3 regions of the Lysinibacillus sp. NPDC093210 genome follow, and region 2 is predicted to be linked to each of the others. Evidence: riboswitches for the same ligand, from Rfam matches in the RefSeq annotation. Region 2 holds a riboswitch; each other region holds the start of a gene.
What was found. A riboswitch is a leader RNA that binds a small molecule or an ion and turns the genes downstream of it on or off. The one in region 2 is predicted to bind S-adenosylmethionine.

Region 1: another riboswitch for S-adenosylmethionine. It lies ahead of ACIP9C_RS01315 (YezD family protein); the one in region 2 lies ahead of ACIP9C_RS12600 (O-acetylhomoserine aminocarboxypropyltransferase/cysteine synthase family protein).
Region 3: another riboswitch for S-adenosylmethionine. It lies ahead of metK (methionine adenosyltransferase); the one in region 2 lies ahead of ACIP9C_RS12600 (O-acetylhomoserine aminocarboxypropyltransferase/cysteine synthase family protein).

Annotation. Positions count from the first base shown of each region.
Region 1 is NZ_JBIVOE010000001.1:267,529-270,812, forward strand. Features, by position in the region: gene ACIP9C_RS01310 (flavin reductase family protein) at 681-1,169, shown strand; gene ACIP9C_RS01315 (YezD family protein) at 1,374-1,529, opposite strand; SAM riboswitch class I at 1,603-1,697, opposite strand; gene ACIP9C_RS01320 (phosphopantothenoylcysteine decarboxylase domain-containing protein) at 1,914-2,588, opposite strand; gene ACIP9C_RS01325 (LysR family transcriptional regulator) at 2,686-3,284, opposite strand, start outside.
Region 2 is NZ_JBIVOE010000004.1:255,658-258,941, reverse strand. Features, by position in the region: gene scpC (succinyl-CoA:acetate CoA-transferase ScpC) at 1-708, shown strand, start outside; gene ACIP9C_RS12605 (glycerol-3-phosphate acyltransferase) at 925-1,566, opposite strand; SAM riboswitch class I at 1,723-1,836, shown strand; gene ACIP9C_RS12600 (O-acetylhomoserine aminocarboxypropyltransferase/cysteine synthase family protein) at 1,950-3,251, shown strand.
Region 3 is NZ_JBIVOE010000001.1:1,113,157-1,116,440, forward strand. Features, by position in the region: gene ACIP9C_RS05475 (gamma carbonic anhydrase) at 1-347, shown strand, start outside; gene metK (methionine adenosyltransferase) at 711-1,907, opposite strand; SAM riboswitch class I at 2,163-2,281, opposite strand; gene pckA (phosphoenolpyruvate carboxykinase (ATP)) at 2,484-3,284, shown strand, end outside.

The DNA.
Region 1 (3,284 bases), on a different contig from region 2:
AACCTGGAGTATTACATTTTTTGTTAATCAGGCAATATCATAGAATTGGTATACCATTTATTTCTTAACGATCTTGATGGAATACATTTAGCAACCTTCAACCCAAGACTTTAAGGCATCTTCAAAACTAAAATATTTATAAATAAAATTAAATACAATAAGATAGGGATTAATAAGAAATCCTTAAATACATATACTAATAAATTTCCTTCTATAAAAGGGCCATTACCCTCAAATACTTTTATTACTTCAAGAATATTAATATATGCTGATAGAAGTTGATGGTTTGAAAACAATGATTGGTTGGCTATATGTGATTTGAAAATACTTAACTCATTCAATAGGCGAAGAATCAATAAATCAAGCATTTTTATTAAGTAAATACAATTCTATTTTTTTAGAAAATTATAATTATAAATTATTGCGCAAATTTTATCCTATGTCATTAATATAGTCAATAAATAAAATATGTATCTCTTTAAAAATCTATATAAAAAACCCATATTTTAGAAATAATTAAAATTCTCTTTCTCCTTTCAGAAATTTTTATATTATAATAATTGAATAATATACGCTTTACAGTTGCTGGATTATTTTGTAGGCTATCCATAATAGCACCAGAAAAAATGCTACAAGAACAAACAAACCGTATTCTCCATAAAATAATAAGAGGTGATTGTATGACGGACAAAGTAACTGCTTTTAAACAGGCTTTAGGTAATTATCCAACAGGTGTCACAGTTGTCACAGCTTACAGCGATATTAATGAACCGATTGGCTTAACGGTCAATTCTTTTGCATCTGTTTCCATAGATCCGCTCCTTATCCTATGGTCATTGGACAAAAAATCGCAGCTTCATCCACTTTTTAGTAATACGGACAAATTTGCGGTAAATATTTTAGCGAACGATCAAACACAATTATGTACGGTATTTTCTAGTAAAATCTCTGACCGATTTGCGCAAGTCAAATGGTCTACTTCTGTACACGGTTTGCCAATATTGCATGATACGTTAGCTACGCTTCAATGCAAAACATTTAATAAAATTGATGCGGGCGACCATACCATTTTCATTGGTCATGTTTTGGAAATTGATAATGCAAAAAAAGAACCATTACTTTATCATCGTAGGCATATTGGTCAAATCCCAACGAGCTTTTACGAATAAAATAAAAAGTAGGCATTTCAAATTTTTTTGAGATGCCTACTTTTCTTGTTCGTAAGTTAAAAATATTTAGAACAAACTGCCCTTGCGTTCAATATTGGAACATGAACCAAGTTCATTGATGTTGCACATTAACTCAGGACACCATGTGGCGACAATAAGCCTAAAATTAGGTCGCGAGTTAATTTCTCTGCTTCTTTTAAAGCTTCACTTTTTCTGAGGAAATCTTTGTTTTTCAAGTCGATTAATTTGTACAATAACTCCATCTTGAATTGTAATTTGCACTTCACCAAATTCTAAATTTTGAATAGCCTTCGCAATAACTTCTAATTTCTTATCATCAATCTTAGACAGTTGAGACATACGATACACCCCTTCTTTTTTTCATACTTTTGTGTATAAAAGAGATCCATGCATCAAGACGATTTGATGCCTCCCCTTATCTCTCAGACTTTGCTGGAGTTGGCACCTATTAACTCGGTTGCCGAGACTTCATTATGCCTAATTCCTCCACACCTCTCGCGATAAGAGTTTACGTTTCTTGGAAATAATTCTATAATTCAGAAAACCTATTGTCAATATAAATATTATAAAACCTAGTTGAATACTATGCAATAGAGAAAAAAGGTACATTTTTATAGCTCTAAATTTTCTTGAAATCCAATCTTAAGATCTTGAAAGCATTAGTATGAATGTTCAAAACATAAAAAAAGCTGTGCAGAATTATATATTCCACACAGCCGCTCTTTATACGTTTTGTAAGTATTCCATTAACACTTTTGCAGTTTCTTGTTTACCAATGACTTTAATAGGTTGTCCTTGTGCAGGTACAATCCAATGTGGCTCTTGTCCGCCATATAAAGATTGTGAACTATTGGCAACCATCAACTGTGCATTGGCAGTTCCCATACGAAGACGTGCACGGGACAGTAAAAATTCCTCATCTTCTGTTGCCTCTAGCTTAAAACCTACTAACGTGACATTTGGTTGCCAACCCTTTATTTTGCCTAACACTTTTGGTGCTTTTTTAAAGTGAATAACAGGGGGCTCGTCAGATGGCATCTTCCCTGCACCTTCCATTAGATTCCCCGATTGATCGTATACTTTATCAATGACCCAATCTGAACCTGCAGCTGCCATAATAACGATGTCTACTTGTTCATTTTGTACAGCATAGCGAACCTTATCACCTAAATCTTCAATACCTTCAAAGCGTACTGTACGCATTTTATCTTGATTAATCGGCAGTTGCGCAAAATAGCCATGCATATAGATGACGTTCGCACCTGCCGCCAGAGCTGCTTCAGCCAAATAACAGCCCATTGACCCCTTCGATAAATTCGTATGCCCTCGCACACGATCCCATTTTTCAAGTGTTCCCCCACTTGTAATGAGTACGGTTTTTCCTTGTAATGTCCCCACTCACACTCACCTTTTCTTTTCAAACTATCATTTTTAAAAAATAACTAATTGATAAGCAATCTACATGTTCTATTTTAACGTAAAAAGCTTAAATAACCTATTTCTTATTTTGATCTTTTAGCCACACACTTAAAATTTCCGCAAACTTTTTAGTGACCGGTGAGGCTTGATGTTTCATGGCTAGCCCTATCGTACGATAACCACCTTGCTTTAGTGGGATAGCCCTTAATGAGGATGGTAATCGGTTAATCACTAATCGAGGTAAAATAGTAATGCCTAAATGGTGTGAAATCATCGAAATAATCCCAACCTCCTCCGATAGCTCAAATCGAATATTTGGTTTAACATGGTACTCTTCTAAAATTACTTTTACATCATTAGTTCCCCGATACGATGTCATTATAAAAGGCATGTCTTCTAGTTCAGCAATATCAATTTCTGAACGATTATAGAGAGAGCTTTGATTGGAGACTATACATAAAAGTGGGTCTTGGACCAATTCGATAAATTGAAATTGCTCCGATTTTTGACCATTAAGGAAGCCAGCGTCTACTTCACCACTTTGTAGCCACTGTTCGATTTCATAATAGTCCCCTTCACGTAACTCTACTTGTATACCTGGAAACTGATTGTCCATAATACGGATAATTTCTGGCATCCAGTTGGAAGAAATACTAGAAATAACACCTATTCGCA
Region 2 (3,284 bases):
AATGCTGTATTATTAGGTTTCAAAGATTCCGAGTTTGAAAATTTAGAAGTTTATTCGGAAGTACTACAGGATGCTGTATTTGAATTAATGGATGCTGGAAAAGTAAGTTTTGCATCTGCAACTTCTATTACCCTATCTGAAAAAGTAGGAAACCAAGTGTACGGAAATTTTGAAAAATATGCAGATAAATTAGTATTACGACCACAGGAAATTTCTAATCACCCAGAAATTATCCGTCGACTCGGCTTGATCTCTGTAAATACAGCGCTTGAATTAGATATTTACGGGAATGTAAATTCAACTCATGTTTCTGGTACAAAGATGATGAATGGTATTGGAGGTTCTGGAGATTTTGCTCGTAATGCACGATTAGGTATTTTCGTGACAAAATCGTATGCAAAAGGTGGGAAAATTTCTAGTATCGTTCCAATGGTTTCGCATGTAGACCATACTGAACATGATGTGGATGTTATCGTAACAGAGCAGGGTGTTGCAGATTTACGAGGTCTAGCACCTAAAGAGCGTGTCGGTCTAATCATTGAAAACTGTGCGCATCCAGATTATAAGGAGCAACTATGGGCGTACTTTAATGACGCAAATGAAGCAACAGGTGGTCACCATACACCGCATGATTTAGAAAAAGCACTTTCTTGGCATGTGAATTTAGCGAAGAACGGTACAATGCTAGATCCATCATTTGCTAAATAATAATATATTTAAAAAGTGTTAGATTGACTGTCATCGATCTAACACTTTTTGCTATGCGTTGATGTCCGCTTATACGGATGCATTTCACGGGCACACCGTAAGCCGCAACCGCTGCCGCGCTGTCACTTGCGTCTGACGTTTGTGTTGTTTCCACAGTAGTCACCGCCCTTAGTACCACCAACTAGTGTCCTCGAAGTTATATCTCATCCTCTTGTTTTATGCTGATTTTTTAAAGGCAGATGTTACTTTCGGTTCTGTTCCAAGGAATAGCCTTTTAATATTTTCGATATGCAAGATGAACGCTATACATAAAAGTAGAATGGAAATGATCGTTGGGCCAATTCCGGGTATCCATAAATAAGTTGCTGTACAAAATACAATATAAAATTCTAACACACCGACGATTAAATAGTTTGTTGCTAAAGATAAAATCACAAATAATATGAGTGCACATAAAGCAATTTTCCAATCGACAGCAAGTAAAATCCCGATAATGGAGGCGGTACCCTTGCCGCCTTTGAAGCCCATATGGAATGGGAAGTTGTGTCCTAAAATAACACTAGCAGCCATTGTATAGATTAAGAGCCACGTTTGTATTTCTGTGAATTGAGACGCATTAGAAGAAAAGTAGTAGATGGCACAGAGAATAGCACCAACGCCTTTACCAATATCAATCAGTGCCACTAATATGCCGTATTTCCAACCGAGAGAAAGCGTTGCATTTGAGGCACCAGCATTGCCATGACCAGTCTTTTTTAAATCAACACCTGAAAGAAATTGTGCCACTTTAGATCCGTGAATACAGCCTATTAAATAACCGATAACAATTATAATAAAAAAAATCATAGCTTTTTCCATAAAAAATGCTCCTTTCATTTTTATTTTTTATATAGTGTATGTGCTCTTATTACGTAAATTAGCAGACAGAAGTTTCAGAAAAAAATAAATTTTACTGTTGACAGAAAAAAAGTCTATGTTTATACTGTGTAACAACGATGGAAATTGAATCACATACTCTTATCAAGAGCGGCGGAGGGATAGGCCCTATGATGCCCGGCAACCAGTGAGTGACGAACTTGCTAAGGTGCTAATTCCTACAGATTCTTACTTGGATCTGGCAGATAAGGGGAGGAAAACTTGCAACCGCAACCCTCTTCTTAACTGAAGAGGGTTTTTGTTTTCTACACATAAATCCTCCTCATCTCCGGTACCATCGTAAAACCATTAAGGAGGAAGAAAATATGTCGAATTTCAAACCAGAAACATTACTATTACACGGTGGTCAAGAGCCAGACCCAGTGACAGGCTCTCGAACTGTACCAGTGTACCGTTCAACAGCCTTCGTATTTAAAGACACTGCTCATGCGCAACGTCTTTTTGCATTAGAAGAAGCGGGCAATATTTACACACGTATTACAAATCCAACTGTAGATGTTTTTGAAAAACGCGTCGCTTTATTGGAAGGCGGTACAGCAGCAGTAGCACTTTCATCAGGTGCAGCAGCTATCGCATTTTCAATTTTAAATCTAGCAGGAGCAGGGGATGAAATCGTAGCAGCAAGCTCTTTATACGGAGGAACATATAACTTATTAGCAAATACACTACCAAACTACGGTATTAAAACAATTTTTGTAGATGAAACAAACCCTGAGAATTTCCGATCTGCGATTAATGAAAACACAAAAGCAGTGTTTGCTGAAATTTACGGCAATCCAAGTTTAAAGGTTTTAGATGTTGAAGCAGTAGCAACGATTGCTCATGAAAATGGCTTGCCTTTAATTATTGATAGCACATTTGCTTCACCATATGGCGCAACGCCAATCGACTTTGGTGCAGATATAGTTGTTCACTCAGCGACAAAATGGATCGGCGGTCATGGTACAACTTTAGGCGGCGTAGTTGTAGATGCGGGGAAATTTGATTGGACACAAGGTAGATTCCCTAGATTTACAGAGCCAGACACATCTTATCATGGATTGCGATACGGTATTGATACTGCAGCGGCTGCATTTGCCACAAAACTGCGAGTGCAATTACTACGTGATTTTGGCCCAACATTAAGTGCTGATGCAGCTTTTAACTTACTACAAGGTTTAGAAACGCTTCATTTGCGTATTCCTAAACACAATGAAAATGCGTTAGCAGTCGCTGAATATTTACGTAACCACCCATCCGTGGAATATGTAAACTATAATGGATTAGAGGATTTTGCTTCCCATGACTTAGCGAAGAAATACTTGAAAAATGGCTTCGGATCAGTGCTTACATTTGGCATTAAAGGTGGACGAGAAGCAGGGCGTCAGCTAATAGATAGCGTGAAACTATTCTCACATGTAGCAAACGTTGGAGATGCAAAATCGTTAATTATTCACCCGGCATCGACAACCCATCAACAATTATCTGCTGAGGAATTAATCCAAACTGGCGTATCCGAGTCGCTCATTCGCTTATCAATCGGTTTAGAGGCAGTTGAGGATATTATTGCAGACTTAGAACAAGCAATTGCACAAGTAACACCTGCTGAACAAAAAGTAGAAGCTTAACATAAATTAATAAATTAGATTCATGTCGTAGCG
Region 3 (3,284 bases), on a different contig from region 2:
GTATCCAAGATCTTTGCTGTCTACATCAAAGTCCAAAATATCCATTAATAATCGAAGATGAAGTAACAGTTGGACACCAAGTAACTTTACATAGCTGTACAATTCGAAAAAATGCATTAATAGGTATGGGATCAATCGTGTTGGATGGGGCAGAGATAGGAGAAGGTGCATTTATTGGTGCGGGTAGTCTTGTACCTCCAGGTAAAGTCATTCCTCCTAATTGCTTAGCATTAGGTCGTCCAGCAAAAGTTGTACGTGAATTAAATGCTGAAGATAAAGAAGACATGGAACGTATTGTTAGAGAATACGCAGAAAAAGGTCAATATTACAAATCTCTTCAAAAATAATGGATGCCCTAAAAATACGCGGGCTACGATATAGGTGTAAGTGCTCTAGTAAGAAACAAAGTTATATAGGATAAAAAATAAATTCGCGATATCCTTCCAAGGTAAACGGAAAGACGCGAATTTTTTTGCAATCAATTACGCCTAGGCATAATTGCGTCCAGATTTTTTACAGTCTGCTCTAAAAGCTCCTTAGAAAATCTATGACATCCGCCGGGGCCTTTAACTTGCTTCAGCATTCAAATCCAACCTTTAGAAGTGGGGTATGAATGCTGAAGCAAGTTAGAAAGGGGCCATTAAGTAGCCCCCTTCAATAAAACATTTGCGTATGTTTACCACATATACGAATGCTCTTTATAAAATAGCTTATAGACTAGCTTTTTCTCTTAATGCATCAGCCTTGTCCGTATTTTCCCAAGGCACATTTAAATCTGTACGACCGAAGTGACCATAAGCAGCCGTTTGTTTGTAAATTGGGCGACGTAGATCTAGCATTTTAATGATGCCTGCTGGACGTAAATCAAATAGTTCGCGAACCCACTTTACGATTTCGCTTTCGCTTACTTTTCCTGTACCAAATGTATCTACTGCGATTGATACTGGTTGTGCTACACCAATGGCATAAGCAAGTTGGACTTCAGCACGTTCTGCTAAACCTGCAGCAACGATATTTTTTGCCACATAACGAGCAGCATATGCAGCTGAACGGTCTACTTTTGTAGCATCCTTACCAGAGAATGCACCACCACCATGACGTGCATAGCCACCGTATGTATCAACGATGATTTTACGTCCAGTAAGTCCAGCATCTCCTTTAGGTCCACCAATAACAAAACGACCTGTTGGGTTGATGAAATATTTCGTTTGAGCATCTAATAACTCACTAGGTACTACTGGTGCTATTACTAACTCTTTTAAGTCTGATTGAATTTGCTCAAGCGACGCTTCTTCGTCATGCTGTGTTGAAATAACAATAGTATCGACACGAACTGGGATGTTGTGTTCATCATACTCAATTGTCACCTGTGTTTTACCGTCCGGACGTAAATATGCTAGCTCACCTGATTTACGTACTTCTGTTAAACGACGAGCTAATTTATGCGCTAAACTAATTGGTAAAGGCATTAACTCGGGTGTTTCGTTACAAGCGTAACCGAACATTAATCCTTGGTCACCTGCACCAATAGCTTCAATATCTGCGTCAGTCATAGAACCTTCACGCGCTTCTAATGCTTGGTCTACACCTTGAGCAATATCTGGTGATTGTTCACCAATTGCTACTAGTACTGCTAAGTTTTCAGCATCAAAGCCATATTTGCCGCGTGTATAGCCAATTTCTGCTACCGTATCACGCACGATACCTTTAATATCTACATAAGTAGAAGTCGTGATTTCTCCTGCTACTAATACTAATCCTGTTGTTACAGTTGTTTCACACGCTACACGTGCATTTGGATCTTCTTTTAAAATGGCATCTAAAATGGCATCCGAAATTTGATCACAAATTTTGTCGGGATGTCCTTCTGTTACACTCTCTGATGTAAACAATCGACGGTTTGTCATTTGATTTTCCTCCTATTACTCTTACAAATAGCATTTGCGAAATTAATACGGTACTCATTACCCATGTCAAGTTCGCTCCTGAAGGATAGAACTTTCAAGCCGTTGTTGCTTTTAACATGAGGATTTCGAAAGATCCGTCATTATAATAAGGAAAGAATTGTATATACTTACCTTTACATTCATTATGAAAATAAAAAAAATCCTTTTCTCACGTACTTTACATGAGGAAAGGAATAATGACTTCGTAACCTTTCACTCTTATCGTTCAAGGGTTTTCCCCTTGCATCAGGTTGGCACCAGCGCATGTCGTGAAATAGTTCATGCAGGTTGCCGGGTTTCACAGGGCCTGACCCTCCACCAGCTCGGGATAAGAGTATCCGTTCAATTCCTCATCTTACGTAAAAGGTCGAACGTTGTCAATTATTTTATGACTTTTTGTTGAAAGTTATTTAAAACACGAAAATAATTTTTGAATTAGTATAGATTATTAAAGCAATTGTGTTATACTATTTTTGAAATTAAGAAAAACTCCCTCAAACTCAAGGGAATACTATAAAAAAGGATGGTATTTAATCGATGAATTCAGTAGAAATTGCAAACGAACTGAAGGAATTATTAAACGGCGGGAACATTAACGTTCAACTTTCAGTACCACAATTAGCGGAAAAAGCTACATCTCGTGGTGAGGCTATGTTAACAGTAGATGGCGCAGTTCGTGCAGAAACTGGCAAATACACTGGTCGTTCACCTAAAGATAAATATACGGTAGAAGAAGAAAGCACAAAAGATAAAATTGACTGGGGTAAAGTAAACCAACCAATTTCTTCGGAAGTGTTCGATAACTTATATGTAAAAGTAGTTAAATACTTAAAAGAACGTGACGAATTATTCGTATTCAACGGTTTTGCTGGTGCTGACAAAGATTCACAATTAAGCATCCAAGTAATCAATGAATATGCTTGGCATAATCTTTTCGCCCATCAATTATTTATCCGTCCAACACAAGAAGAATTAGCTTCTCATGTTGCTGACTTCACAGTTATCTCAGCTCCTAACTTTAAAGCGGATCCAGCTATCGATGGTACATCTTCTGAAACATTCATTATTGTATCACTTGAAAAGAAAATCATCCTAATCGGTGGTACTGAATATGCTGGTGAAATGAAAAAATCTATTTTCGGTATTATGAACTACCTATTACCACAACAAGGCATCCTATCAATGCACTGTTCAGCAAACGTTGGTGAAGCTGGCGACGTTGCATTATTCTTTGGTTTATCAGGTACTGGTAAAACAACTTTATCAGCTGACCCTGACCGCAAATTAATCGGTGACGATGAGCACGGCTGGTCTGACAACGGTGTATTCAATATTGAA